4 regions of the Pseudomonas sp. PAMC25584 genome follow, and region 1 is predicted to be linked to each of the others. Evidence: predicted binding sites of a transcription regulator. Region 1 holds the regulator's gene; each other region holds the start of a gene.
The links. Region 1 encodes sigma-54, which starts transcription at its own class of promoters, with help from an activator protein. Its sites were predicted from a motif close to ANTGGCATNNANNTTGCTNT; they were not measured.

Region 1 (3,180 bases):
GCTTGGCCCCAACGGTGCCGGCAAAACCACTTGCTTCTATATGATCGTCGGCCTGGTTCAGGCAGACCAGGGTCGCGTGTTGATCGACGACCTGGACGTCAGCCACCAGCCGATGCACGGCCGCGCGCGCGCCGGTATCGGCTATCTCCCCCAGGAGGCGTCGATCTTCCGCAAACTGTCGGTCGCCGATAACATCATGGCGATCCTCGAGACCCGTAAGGAACTCGACCGCGACGGCCGCCGCAAGGAGCTGGAAAGCCTGCTGCAGGAGTTCCACATCAACCACATCCGCGACAACCTCGGCATGAGCTTGTCCGGTGGTGAACGTCGCCGCGTGGAGATTGCCCGCGCACTGGCCACTGCGCCGAAGTTCATCCTGCTGGACGAACCTTTTGCCGGTGTCGACCCGATCTCGGTTGGCGACATCAAGCAGATCATCCATCACCTCAAGGCCAAGGGCATCGGTGTACTGATCACCGACCACAATGTCCGCGAGACCCTCGATATCTGCGAAACTGCATATATCGTCAATGATGGGCAACTGATCGCAGAAGGCGATTCGGCCACTATTCTGGCCAACGAACTGGTCAAGGAAGTGTATCTGGGCCACGAGTTCCGCCTGTAAGCCTGCCGGTAGAAAATGGCGGTGGCAGGCCGTTCGCCAAGGTGCGCGGGAGTCAATGAAAACCTCCGGATTTTTATTGTTACCGCGCTCTAGGCAAAGCCCCCGATATCAGGCATATAATTTGCTTATGTTTGGCGCTCACGCGCCCTGTCGTGGATGGCGCATTGCGCCGGCGAATAAGGTGTTAAGCCCCTGCCATGAAACCATCGCTAGTCCTGAGAATGGGCCAGCAGCTGACGATGACACCGCAGCTGCAACAGGCCATCCGCCTGCTCCAATTGTCGACACTGGACCTACAACAGGAAATCCAGGAAGCCTTGGAGTCCAATCCGATGCTCGAACGCCAGGAAGAAGGCGACGACTTCGATAATGCAGACCCACTGGCCGACAACGTCGAGCAAAAACCCAATTCCGACGTGCAGGAACCCTCTTACCAGGAAACCGCCCCTACGGTGGATAACCTGGAGGAAGGCGAATGGAACGAACGCATCCCCAACGAACTTCCCGTGGACACCGCCTGGGAGGACGTCTACCAGACCAGCGCCAGCAGCCTGCCGAGCAATGATGACGACGAGTGGGATTTCACCACCCGCACCTCAGCCGGCGAGAGCCTGCAGAGCCACTTGCTGTGGCAATTGAACCTGGCGCCGATGTCCGACACCGATCGCCTGATCGCCGTGACCCTGATCGACTGCATCAATAACCAGGGTTATCTGGACGAGACGCTCGAAGAGATTCTTGAAGCCTTCGACCCGGAACTGGACATCGAGCTGGACGAAATCGAAGCCGTCCTGCACCGCATCCAGCAGTTCGAGCCCGCCGGCATTGGCGCACGCAACCTTAGCGAGTGCCTGTTGCTGCAATTGCGCCAACTGCCCGCCAAGACCCCTTGGCTCGCTGAAGCCCAGCGCCTGGTCACCGACTACATCGACCTGCTGGGCAGCCGCGACTACAGCCAACTGATGCGCCGCATGAAGCTCAAGGAAGACGACCTGCGCCACGTCATCGAGCTGGTGCAAAGCCTCAACCCGCGTCCGGGCTCGCAGATCGAGTCCAGCGAAGCCGAATACGTCGTCCCCGATGTGATCGTGCGCAAGGACAACGAGCGCTGGCTGGTGGAACTGAACCAGGAGTCGGTGCCGCGCCTGCGGGTCAACCCGCAATATGCCGGTTTTGTGCGTCGTGCCGACACCAGTGCCGACAACACCTTCATGCGCAACCAGTTGCAGGAAGCGCGCTGGTTCATCAAGAGCCTGCAAAGCCGCAACGAAACCCTGATGAAAGTGGCCACCCAGATCGTCGAGCACCAGCGCGGCTTCCTGGAATACGGCGACGAAGCGATGAAACCCCTGGTTCTGCACGACATCGCAGAAGCGGTGGGCATGCACGAATCGACGATTTCCCGGGTAACGACGCAAAAATTCATGCATACCCCACGGGGTATATATGAGTTGAAGTACTTTTTCTCCAGCCATGTCAGCACCTCCGAAGGCGGCGAATGCTCGTCCACGGCGATCCGCGCGATCATCAAAAAACTGGTTGCCGCGGAAAATCAGAAAAAGCCGTTGAGTGACAGCAAGATCGCTGGTTTACTGGAGGCACAAGGCATTCAGGTCGCCCGTCGAACCGTCGCCAAGTACCGCGAGTCCCTTGGGATTGCGCCTTCCAGCGAGCGTAAGCGTTTGATGTGACGGGCAGGCCACAGCGTTCCAGTGGCGGGTATTCCTACCCGTCGCTTTATGCACTGGCAACGAAGGAGAAGCTGTATGCAAGTCAATATCAGTGGACACCAACTGGAAGTGACCGAAGCGCTGCGCACTTATATCGGCGAAAAACTCAAACGAATTGAGGGGCATTTCGACAAGATCACCAACGTGCAAGTCATTATGACTGTCGAAAAGCTGAAGCAGAAAATCGAAGCCACCTTGCGTATACCCGGCGGGGAAGTCGTCGCCAATGCTGAGCATTCTGATATGTATGCCGCCATTGACGACCTGACCGACAAGCTGGATCGCCAAATCAAAAAGCATAAGGAAAAGCAGCAGAGCCTCCTTCAGGGCACCGGCCGCTAACACTCCCCACCCATGATCCGACTTGAAACCATCCTGACTCCCGGCCGTTCCGTTGTGAACGCGCCGGGGGGCAGCAAGAAGAAAGCCCTCGAACAGATTGCCAACCTGATCAGCAAACAAGTGCCTGAATTGGAGATGCAAGATGTCTACGAGGCTCTGATTGCCCGTGAAAAACTCGGCTCGACCGGTTTTGGTAACGGCATCGCCATTCCTCACTGCCGCCTCAAAGGCTGCGAGACACCTGTCAGCGCCCTGCTGCACCTGGACGCTCCCATCGATTTCGACGCCATCGACGGTGCGCCGGTCGACCTGCTGTTTGTGTTGCTGGTCCCGCAAGCCGCCACCGATGCACACCTGGAACTGCTCCGGCAGATTGCAAGCATGCTCGACCGCAAGGAAGTACGCGACAAACTGCGCAGCGCCAGCAGCAATGAGGCGTTGTATCAGGTTGTCCTGGATGAACAAAACGGGCATTAATCATGC
Region 2 (3,180 bases), 2.6 Mb from region 1:
CAAGAGCTGGACCTACACCCAGTTCAAGGCACCGTTCCCGGTGACCGACCGCGATTCTATCCTGGAAATCACCACGTCCAAGGCTGCCGACGGCAGCGTGACCCGCACCCTGCTGGAAGTGCCGACCTATCAGCCGGAAGTGAAGGGCTACGTGCGCGTGGCCCAGGTCGAAGGCTACTGGAAACTGGTGCCTAAAGGTGCCAATGAAACCGAAGTGACCTACCAGGTACACACCGAGCCAGGCGGCAGCGTGCCTTCATGGTTGGCCAACAAGTTCGTGGTGGACGCCCCGTTCAACACCTTGAAAGCCCTGAAGGAACGCGCTGAGAAGTAAGCGCAGTTGATCCGGTGCCTGCGACCTTGAGTGGAACGTTTGCCGAACCCTCAAGGTCCAGATAGAAGTAAGCCCACACACGGGTTTTATCGAGGAGGCACCGATGCAAAATTGGCAGATTACCTTCGTTGATGATCACGGCGTGCAGTCCGTGGAGCGGTTCGCCTGCGACCGCAAGCCGAGCCTCGAGGATGCGGCACATATGATTCGCAACAAGCTGGTGCCGGTGGCCGCCGAACTGGACCTCAATGACCTGGACGGCCGCAAACCCGAGCCGACGGTCAAGATCCTCAAAGACCAGAACAGTATCCAGATCCTCGACATCTCTCCCGCCGCCTGAACATTCCCTGTATGCCATTCAAGCGCCTCTGGTGGAGGTGATAGCTTCGCGCTACTCTGCAAGTGAGATCAGCGAATGAATCGCTAAGGTCTGGTCTTGTCAGCTACATGCTTGTTTTCCAGCGGTGATGTCATTGTCGTAGCCCCCGCGCCAGTACGGCGCCGGCTAGGGAAGCACGGAAAGTCTATCCATCGGTTTGAGGAGGACGTTTCATGAGCACAGCCTATCAAGAAGACATCAGCACCAACGTTCTGCGCCGCATGAAAGAGGGCGGCTTCGATTTTTCACGGTTCCACCCCATCGAGTTCTACGCCATTTTCCCGGACGAGGAACGGGCGCGCAGGGCTGCGGGTCGATTTCGTGGCGAGTCCCTGAATGCCCAGGTCAGCGCGCGCGACGATGGCGCCTGGTACTTGGAACTGAGCAAGATCATGTTTGCAACCTACGACGGCATAGGAGACTTCGAGCAAGACTTTGAAGCGGTGGTCGAGCCGCTGGGCGGGATCATCGAAGGATGGGGCGTCAAGCAGGAGGTGCGTGGGTTACCCATGTAGCAGTATGAGAAACACAGCGTATCGGCTGACCTTTGGGTCGGCCGATTTTGTTTGTGGCGTCTGAAAGCGGGCGAAACTTGCGCTGTATTTTCAGACAAAAAAAAAGCCACCCGAGCAGGGTGGCCGAAAGGGAAGACCGAAGGAGTCGGTCGGTACACGAGGGCACACGGTACCGATTGCGCGATGGATTGGGCTGTAGGACGGGTCCTGTTCAGCAGATGGTGGTGATTATCCGCAACGCTGGCCGGGCATTGAAATCAACTCTGGCTATGCTGTTGATAGTCAAAGCCCGCATTGTGATGAAGCGTGCGGCCGGACGCTGGGCATTCTACGCACCAGGATGGTGCTCTTAGCTCTCCGTTATTATTTAACTCACTGATTTTTAAGTGTTTATGCCGCTGGCACGGGCCTTGCGATGATTCTCGCGTCCGGGTGACAAGGAGTACGGCATGATCCGCACTTATTACGACGAAATGTACGATGGGGCAGGGCAGGTTCGCCCCCATTACCGCGAGTTCGCCCGCTGGTTGGCTGAAACCCCTGCTGAATTGCTGGCCCAGCGCCGGCGCGAAGCCGATTTGCTGTTTCACCGCGCCGGGATCACCTTCACCCTTTACGGAGATGAACAGGGCACCGAGCGCTTGATTCCCTTCGACACCATCCCGCGCAGCATTCCGGCCAGTGAATGGCGGATTGTCGAACGTGGCTGCATTCAGCGGGTCAAGGCGCTGAATATGTTTCTCGCCGACCTCTACCATGAACAACGCATCATCAAGGCCGGAATCATCCCCGCCGAACAGGTGCTGGCCAACGAGCAATATCAGTTGGCAATGCAGGGGCTGAATCTGCACCGCGATCTGTATTCCCACGTCTCCGGCGTCGATCTCGTTCGCGATGGCGACGGCACCTACTACGTGCTGGAGGACAACCTGCGGACCCCGAGCGGCGTCAGCTACATGCTCGAAGACCGCAAGATGATGATGCGCCTGTTCCCCGAGCTGTTCGCGGCCCAGCGTATCGCGCCGATCGACCATTACCCCAACTTGCTGCTCGACACCCTGAAAAGCTCGAGCCCCCTGGATAACCCAAGTGTGGTGGTGCTGACTCCCGGGCGTTTCAACAGTGCGTTTTTTGAGCATGCCTTCCTCGCCCGGGAAATGGGCGTGGAGTTGGTGGAGGGCGCCGACCTGTTCGTGCGCGATGACCGCGTCTTCATGCGCACCACCGACGGTCCCAAGGCTGTGGACGTGATTTATCGGCGCCTCGACGATGCATTTCTCGACCCGTTGGCCTTCAACCCGGACTCCATGCTCGGCGTCCCCGGCCTGCTTGCCGCCTATCGTTCGGGCAACGTGGTGTTGGCCAACGCGATCGGCACCGGGGTGGCGGATGACAAGTCGGTGTATCCCTTTGTCACCGAGATGATCCGTTTTTACCTGGATGAAGAACCGATCCTGAAGAATGTTCCGACCTTCCAATGCCGTAAGCCCGACGAATTGTCCCACGTACTGGCTAACCTGCCGCACCTGGTGGTCAAGGAAACCCAAGGCTCCGGCGGCTACGGCATGCTCGTCGGTCCGGCCTCCACCGCGGCGGAAATCGAAGCCTTCCGCGCGCGTATCAAGGCCAAGCCCCATGCCTATATCGCACAGCCGACCCTGTGTTTATCCACCTGCCCGACCTTTGTCGAAAACGGTATCGCCCCGCGCCATATCGACCTGCGCCCGTTCGTGCTGTCCGGCAAGGAAACCCGTGTGGTGCCCGGCGGCCTGACCCGCGTGGCCTTGCGCGAAGGCTCGCTGGTGGTCAACTCGTCCCAGGGCGGCGGCACCAAAGACACTTGGGTGGTTGAGGACTGATGCCATGTTGAGTAGAACTGCCTCGGATTTGTACTGGATGTCGCGCTACCTGGAACGTGCGGAAAACCTCGCGCGCATGCTCGACGTCAGCTA
Region 3 (3,180 bases), 2.5 Mb from region 1:
GAGACACGAACGCACCGTTGTCCTGGGGCGACAGCGGGTTCTGGTTTTTCAGTTGGGTCACCAACAGTTGCAAGAACGCATCCTTACCCAGCGACTGGTTGCCCGTTGCCGCCTTGGTGGCGGAGGTGAGGCTGCTGTTGGTCGTCGCAGTACTGACCTTGCTATTGAACAGGTTCTGGACTGCCGTGTTGTTCGTCGTATCAACAATGGCCATTGTTTGGCACCCCTTATCACTGACCCAGGGTCAGGACCTTCTGCATCATGGTTTTGGCGGTATTCATCATTTCCGCGTTGGTCTGGAACGAGCGGCTGGCGGAAATCATGTCAGCCATTTCCTCGACCACGTTGACGTTCGGGTAGTACACGTAGCCTTTTTCGTTCGCCGCAGGGTGATTCGGCTCGTAGCGCGCTTCCAGATTGCTCTGGTCTTCCACCACGCCGAGTACCTGCACGCCTTGTCCGGCAGCATCCTGGTTCTGGAACAGCGAATCGCTGCCGCCGCTCTGGCCGCCCTGGAACATGGTGGCGAACACCGGGTGACGCGCGCGATACGTCTGGTCAATGCTCGAAGACACGGTCTCGGCGTTGGCGATGTTACTGGCGACGGTGTTCAAACGCGTGGTCTGCGCGCTCATGCCACTGCCGGCAATATTGAAAACACTGGCTAGGGACATGGCTTACTCTCCACGCAGGGCTGACATCAGCCCTTTGAATTTGCTGTTAAGCAGGGTGAAGCTGGCCTGAAAGTTCACCGAGTTCTCGGCGTAGGCCGATTGCTCCAACTGCGCGTCGACGGTGTTCTGGTCGATCGATGGCTGCATCGGGGTGCGATACAGAAGCGACTCGTCACCACTGCTCAGGCCTTGCGCTTCGATATGACGGCTATTGGTCATGTTCAAGGCGAAGGTGCCGTTCTTGGTCTTGTCCTGCTGTGCGGCGAGCACGGCGGAGAAGTCCAGGTCCCGAGCCTTGTAGTTCGGGGTGTCGGCGTTGGCAATGTTGTTGGCCAGAACCTCCGCACGCTGGGCGCGAAAGCCCAGGGCTTGTTCATGGATACCGAGCGCTTTATCGAAGCTGATGCTCATGGCGGAAACCTTTAGGCTGACCTGCTGTTCGTTAACAGGGTTATAGCAAGGTACATGCCAATCTGATGGGAGCCCATATATCAAGGGGTTGCGGGGAGATTGCCGGCGGCAATGCCAGAAAAGCGGCAACCGGTTTCCGCGTGGCGCCAGTAAAGCGGCAATCGCGGTTGCCGCTATTGGGAAGTTTGCAGCGCAAACAAATGTGGGAGGGGGCTTGCTCCCGACGGCGGTGTGTCAGTGATAGTTACATCAACTGAACCGCTATCGGGGGCAAGCCCCCTCCCACACGTTGACTGCGTGCGACTTACTTGGCCTGGTAAATGATCCCTGGACTGCACTGCACCATCTGGAAATGATCCGGCAGGCCGTTCAGCGCCTCGGATGCACCGAGGAACAGATAACCACCGCGCTTGAGCGTGCCGTGGATGCGCAGCAGGATGTCTTTCTTCACTTCGGCCGAGAAGTAGATCAGCACGTTGCGGCAGAACACCATGTCGAACTTGCCCAGGCTGGCGTAGCTGTCGAGCAGGTTGAACGAGCGAAACTCCACCCGGCTCTTGATCGGCGCCTTGACCGCCCAACGCCCCGCGCCTTTCGGATCGAAGAAACGCTGCAGGCGTTCCGGGGACAAACCGCGGCCCAGGGCCAGGCTGTCATACTCGCCGGTCTTGCAGTTGGTGAGCATGGTGCCGGACAAATCGGTCGCGACAATTTGCGCACCGGCCTTCAACTGGCCCATGTTGGTCCGCTCGAACTCGTCGATGGACATCGAAATCGAGTACGGTTCCTGCCCCGAGGAACAGGCTGCCGACCAGATCCGCAAACGCTGACCCGGGCTGGCCTTGATGGCCTCGGGCAGCACTTTGCTCTTGAGTACTTCAAAGGGATAGGTGTCGCGAAACCACAGGGTTTCGTTGGTGGTCATGGCATCGACCACCATTTCCTTGAGCCCGCTGCGCGGCTGGCTCTGAATCCGCTGGACCAACTCACCGAGGGACTTGATACCCTGCTGTTCCATCAGTTTGTTGAGACGGCTGGATACCAGATATTGCTTGTTTTCACCGAGCAATATGCCACAGGCTTTTTCCAGGAAGACCCGGAACTGTTCGAAATCCAAATTACCCGTAGACAATGATACCGCCTCTTAAATCGTGTGACCGCCAGGGAAATCCCCCTAGCCGTGATCTGCTGCCTTGATCCGGTCGACTACCCGGGATGCCAGGTCATCAGGGCGGAACTTAGCCAGGAAGTCGTCAGCACCGACCTTCTTGACCATCGCCTGATTGAATACGCCCGACAACGAAGTATGCAGGATGATATGCAATTTTTGCATGCGTGGATCGTTACGTATCTCAGCCGTAAGGGTGTAACCATCCATTTCCGGCATCTCGATGTCGGAAATCATCATCAAAAACTCTTCTTCCGGCTTCTTGCCTTCATCCACCAGCTTGCGCAAGTAATCCAGCGCCTGGCGGCCATCATTGAGCGCCACCACCTCAACGCCGATGGTTTGCAGGCAACGGGTCACCTGTTTACGCGCCACCGAGGAGTCGTCCACCGTCAACACCCGCAGCGAAACCGCCTTGTGCGCCGTTTCGGCATCGACGACGCCAACCGAGATCGCTTCGGAAGTCGGTGCGACTTCGGCGAGGATTTTCTCCACGTCGATGATTTCCACCAACTGGTTGTCCACCCGCGTCACCGCCGTGAGGTAGTGATCGCGACCGGTGCCCTTGGGCGGTGGATGGATCTCTTCCCAGTTCATGTTGACGATACGTTCCACCGAGCGCACCAGGAAACCCTGGGTCTTGGTGTTGTATTCGGTAATGATCACAAACGGGTTCTCGCGGTCTTGCAGGCCGGCCGAACTCGTGGCCAACGCCAGGTCGAGAATCGGAATGGTCGCGCCACGGATGTTGGCTACGCCACACACCACCGGGCTCGACTTGGGCATGATCGTCAGCTTGGGACACTGCAGCACTTCCCGCACCTTGAACACGTTGATGCCATATAGCTGCTTGCCGTCCAGGCGAAAAAGCAACAGTTCGAGGCGATTCTGCCCTACCAGCTGTGTGCGCTGGTTTACTGAATCCAT
Region 4 (3,180 bases), 630 kb from region 1:
CCCAGCGGCTCATCTTCAGCGGCATCCGGGTGACGGATGTCGATGACGATCTGGCCCGCCAGGGCTTCGCTGACTTCTTCGATCTGCACATCCTGGCCCAACTCGTCGATGACACGATCGATCGGGACCAGTTTGGCGTTCTCGAGCGCACGCTCCAGAATCGCCATGTCAAACTGTTGTTCTTCATACTCCACGCGGTTGCGCTTGGCGTGGGTCTTGGGGTTCACCGAAATGACCCCGCAATATTCAGGCATGTGCTTGGCAAAGTCGGCGGTGCCGATTTGTTCTGCCAGGTCGATGATGTCCTGCTTGTGGCTGGCGATCAGCGGGCGCAGCACCAGCTTCTCGGTAACGCAGTCGATCAGCGACAGGTTCGGCAGCGTTTGGCTGGCCACCTGGGAAATCGCTTCGCCGGTCACCAGCGCGTCGATCTGCAGTTGATCGGCAATTCGGGACGCCGCGCGCAACATCATACGCTTCAATACTACGCCCATATGACTGTTATCGACTTTACCGAGAATTTCGCCCAGCACTTCCTCGAACGGCACGCTGACAAACAGCACGCGTTGGGAGCTGCCGTACTTCTTCCAGATATAGTGCGCGACTTCCATCACGCCCAATTCGTGTGCACGCCCGCCCAGGTTAAAGAAGCAGAAGTGGCTCATCAGGCCGCGGCGCATGATCTGGTAGGCCGCCACCGTGGAATCGAAACCGCCGGACATCAATACCAGGGTCTGTTCCAGGGCGCCCAGCGGGTAGCCGCCGATGCTATTGTGCTGGTTGTGGATCACAAACAACCGTTGGTCGCGAATTTCCATGCGCACTTCAATTTGCGGCGCTTTGAGGGAAATTCCGGCGGCGCCGCACTCGCGACGCAGCTTGCTGCCGACGTATTTTTCCACATCCATGGAGCTGAACGGATGCTTGCCGGCACGCTTGCAACGCACCGAAAAAATCTTGCCTTCCAGCTCACTGCCGAAGTGTTGTTTGCACTTTTCGGTAATGTCGTCGAAGTCGCCCAGCGGGTACTCGTCCACCTGCAGGAAATGCGCGATACCCGGCATGCAGCTCAGGCGCTCGGTCATATCCTTCAAGGCCTTGGCGTCGGTGACACGGGTTTCCAGCTCGAGATTGTCCCACACACCGTTCACCACCACCGCCGGGTCCAGATCGCGGAGCACGGTACGGATGTTCTTGGCCAACTGACGGATGAAACGCATCCGTACCGGTCGGCTTTTGATGGTGATCTCGGGGAAGACTTTAACGATTAATTTCATGGAAACAGCGCGCGCCGGGCCTGCCGAAAAAGGGGGGCGCGGATTATAGCGGAAATCGCTCAAGGTTTAACCAGTTAATATGCATCACCGACGCAACGCACCAAAACGGGTCGTTTCTGCGAGGCGTCGCTACATTGAGGTGCGTTATTTATTCCAATTCAGCAGTTTGCACCTTTATAGGGGCCATTTTGACGCAAAAAAGCCATGTTGGCGCACTGGCATGCAATTTGCTCTCTTGTGAGGCAGGTTGCCATGGCGGACTATCCGCGCCGGCATCACCCACATTCTAAGGGCTAACTCCACTACCCAGCCCGAAGCCACCCCGGAGGACACCATGTCGAAGTCGGTTCAACTCATCAAAGATCATGACGTTAAATGGATTGATCTGCGCTTCACGGACACAAAAGGCACTCAGCACCACGTGACCATGCCGGCTCGCGACGCGCTGGATGACGCGTTCTTCGAAGAAGGCAAAATGTTCGACGGTTCCTCCATTGCCGGCTGGAAAGGCATCGAAGCCTCCGACATGATCCTGATGCCGGACGACAGCACTGCCGTGCTGGACCCGTTCACCGAAGAGCCAACCCTGATCATCGTCTGCGACGTGATCGAGCCGTCGACCATGCAAGGCTATGACCGCGACCCACGTGCGATCGCCAAGCGTGCCGAGGAATACCTGAAGTCGACCGGTATCGGCGACACCGTATTCGTAGGCCCGGAACCAGAATTCTTCATCTTCGACCAAGTGAAGTTCAAGTCCGACATCTCCGGTTCCATGTTCAAGATCTACTCCGAACAAGGTTCGTGGATGTCCGACCAGGACGTTGAAGGCGGCAACCATGGCCACCGTCCAGGCATCAAAGGCGGTTACTTCCCGGTTCCACCATTCGACCACGACCACGAAATCCGTACCTCCATGTGCAACGCCATGGAAGACATGGGCCTGGTCATCGAAGTACACCACCACGAAGTGGCCACTGCCGGCCAGAACGAAATCGGTGTGAAGTTCAACACCCTGGTGGCCAAGGCTGACGAAGTTCAGACCCTGAAGTACTGCGTACACAACACTGCCGTTGCCTACGGCCGTACCGCGACCTTCATGCCTAAGCCACTGTACGGCGATAACGGTTCGGGTATGCACGTTCACCTGTCCATCGCCAAAGATGGCAAGAACACCTTCGCTGGCGAAGGTTATGCCGGCCTGTCCGACACTGCCCTGTACTTCATCGGCGGTATCATCAAGCACGGTAAGGCCCTGAACGGCTTCACCAACCCATCGACCAACTCCTACAAGCGTCTGGTCCCAGGTTTCGAAGCACCGGTAATGCTGGCCTACTCGGCCCGTAACCGCTCCGCCTCGATCCGTATTCCTTACGTGTCCAGCCCTCGCGCTCGCCGTATCGAAGCTCGCTTCCCGGACCCGGCAGCCAACCCATACCTGGCCTTCGCTGCGCTTGTAATGGCTGGCCTGGACGGTATCCAGAACAAGATCCACCCTGGCGACGCCGCCGACAAAAACTTGTACGACCTGCCGCCTGAAGAGGCCAAAGAGATCCCACAAGTGTGCGGCAGCCTGAAAGAAGCCCTGGAAGAGCTGGACAAGGGCCGTGCGTTCCTGACCAAAGGCGGCGTGTTCAGCGACGACTTCATCGATGCCTACATCGAGCTGAAAAGCGCAGAAGAAATCAAGGTGCGTACCTTCGTGCACCCACTGGAATACGAGCTGTACTACAGCTGCTGATCCGGTAGCGTCGCTTAACGTGGCGTGATCGAAAAAGACCTCCTTCGGGAGGTCTTTTTTTGCCCGCGGATTACACAGCTCCGCACCTGCAAACCCAATCAAAAAGGTGGGAGGGAGCTTGCTCCCGATAGCAGTGGATCAGTTGATACAGGTGCTGACGGA

Region 2: the regulator sigma-54 is predicted to act here: its motif matches at 1,626-1,645, upstream of ACS5Q8_RS21590 (circularly permuted type 2 ATP-grasp protein).
Region 3: the regulator sigma-54 is predicted to act here: its motif matches at 1,128-1,147, upstream of flgB (flagellar basal body rod protein FlgB).
Region 4: the regulator sigma-54 is predicted to act here: its motif matches at 1,492-1,511, upstream of glnA (type I glutamate--ammonia ligase).

What each region holds. Positions count from the first base shown of each region.
Region 1 is NZ_CM176870.1:996,441-999,620, reverse strand. Features, by position in the region: gene lptB (LPS export ABC transporter ATP-binding protein) at 1-625, shown strand, start outside; gene ACS5Q8_RS04505 (RNA polymerase factor sigma-54) at 823-2,316, shown strand; gene hpf (ribosome hibernation-promoting factor, HPF/YfiA family) at 2,392-2,697, shown strand; gene ptsN (PTS IIA-like nitrogen regulatory protein PtsN) at 2,710-3,174, shown strand; gene rapZ (RNase adapter RapZ) at 3,177-3,180, shown strand, end outside.
Region 2 is NZ_CM176870.1:4,657,479-4,660,658, reverse strand. Features, by position in the region: gene ACS5Q8_RS21605 (START domain-containing protein) at 1-334, shown strand, start outside; gene ACS5Q8_RS21600 (hypothetical protein) at 438-674, shown strand; gene ACS5Q8_RS21595 (ribonuclease E inhibitor RraB) at 887-1,228, shown strand; gene ACS5Q8_RS21590 (circularly permuted type 2 ATP-grasp protein) at 1,678-3,087, shown strand; gene ACS5Q8_RS21585 (alpha-E domain-containing protein) at 3,092-3,180, shown strand, end outside.
Region 3 is NZ_CM176870.1:4,724,772-4,727,951, forward strand. Features, by position in the region: gene flgD (flagellar hook assembly protein FlgD) at 1-214, opposite strand, end outside; gene flgC (flagellar basal body rod protein FlgC) at 231-674, opposite strand; gene flgB (flagellar basal body rod protein FlgB) at 678-1,085, opposite strand; gene cheR (protein-glutamate O-methyltransferase CheR) at 1,390-2,217, opposite strand; gene ACS5Q8_RS21925 (chemotaxis protein CheV) at 2,260-3,180, opposite strand, start outside.
Region 4 is NZ_CM176870.1:366,196-369,375, reverse strand. Features, by position in the region: gene thiI (tRNA uracil 4-sulfurtransferase ThiI) at 1-1,277, opposite strand, end outside; gene glnA (type I glutamate--ammonia ligase) at 1,612-3,018, shown strand.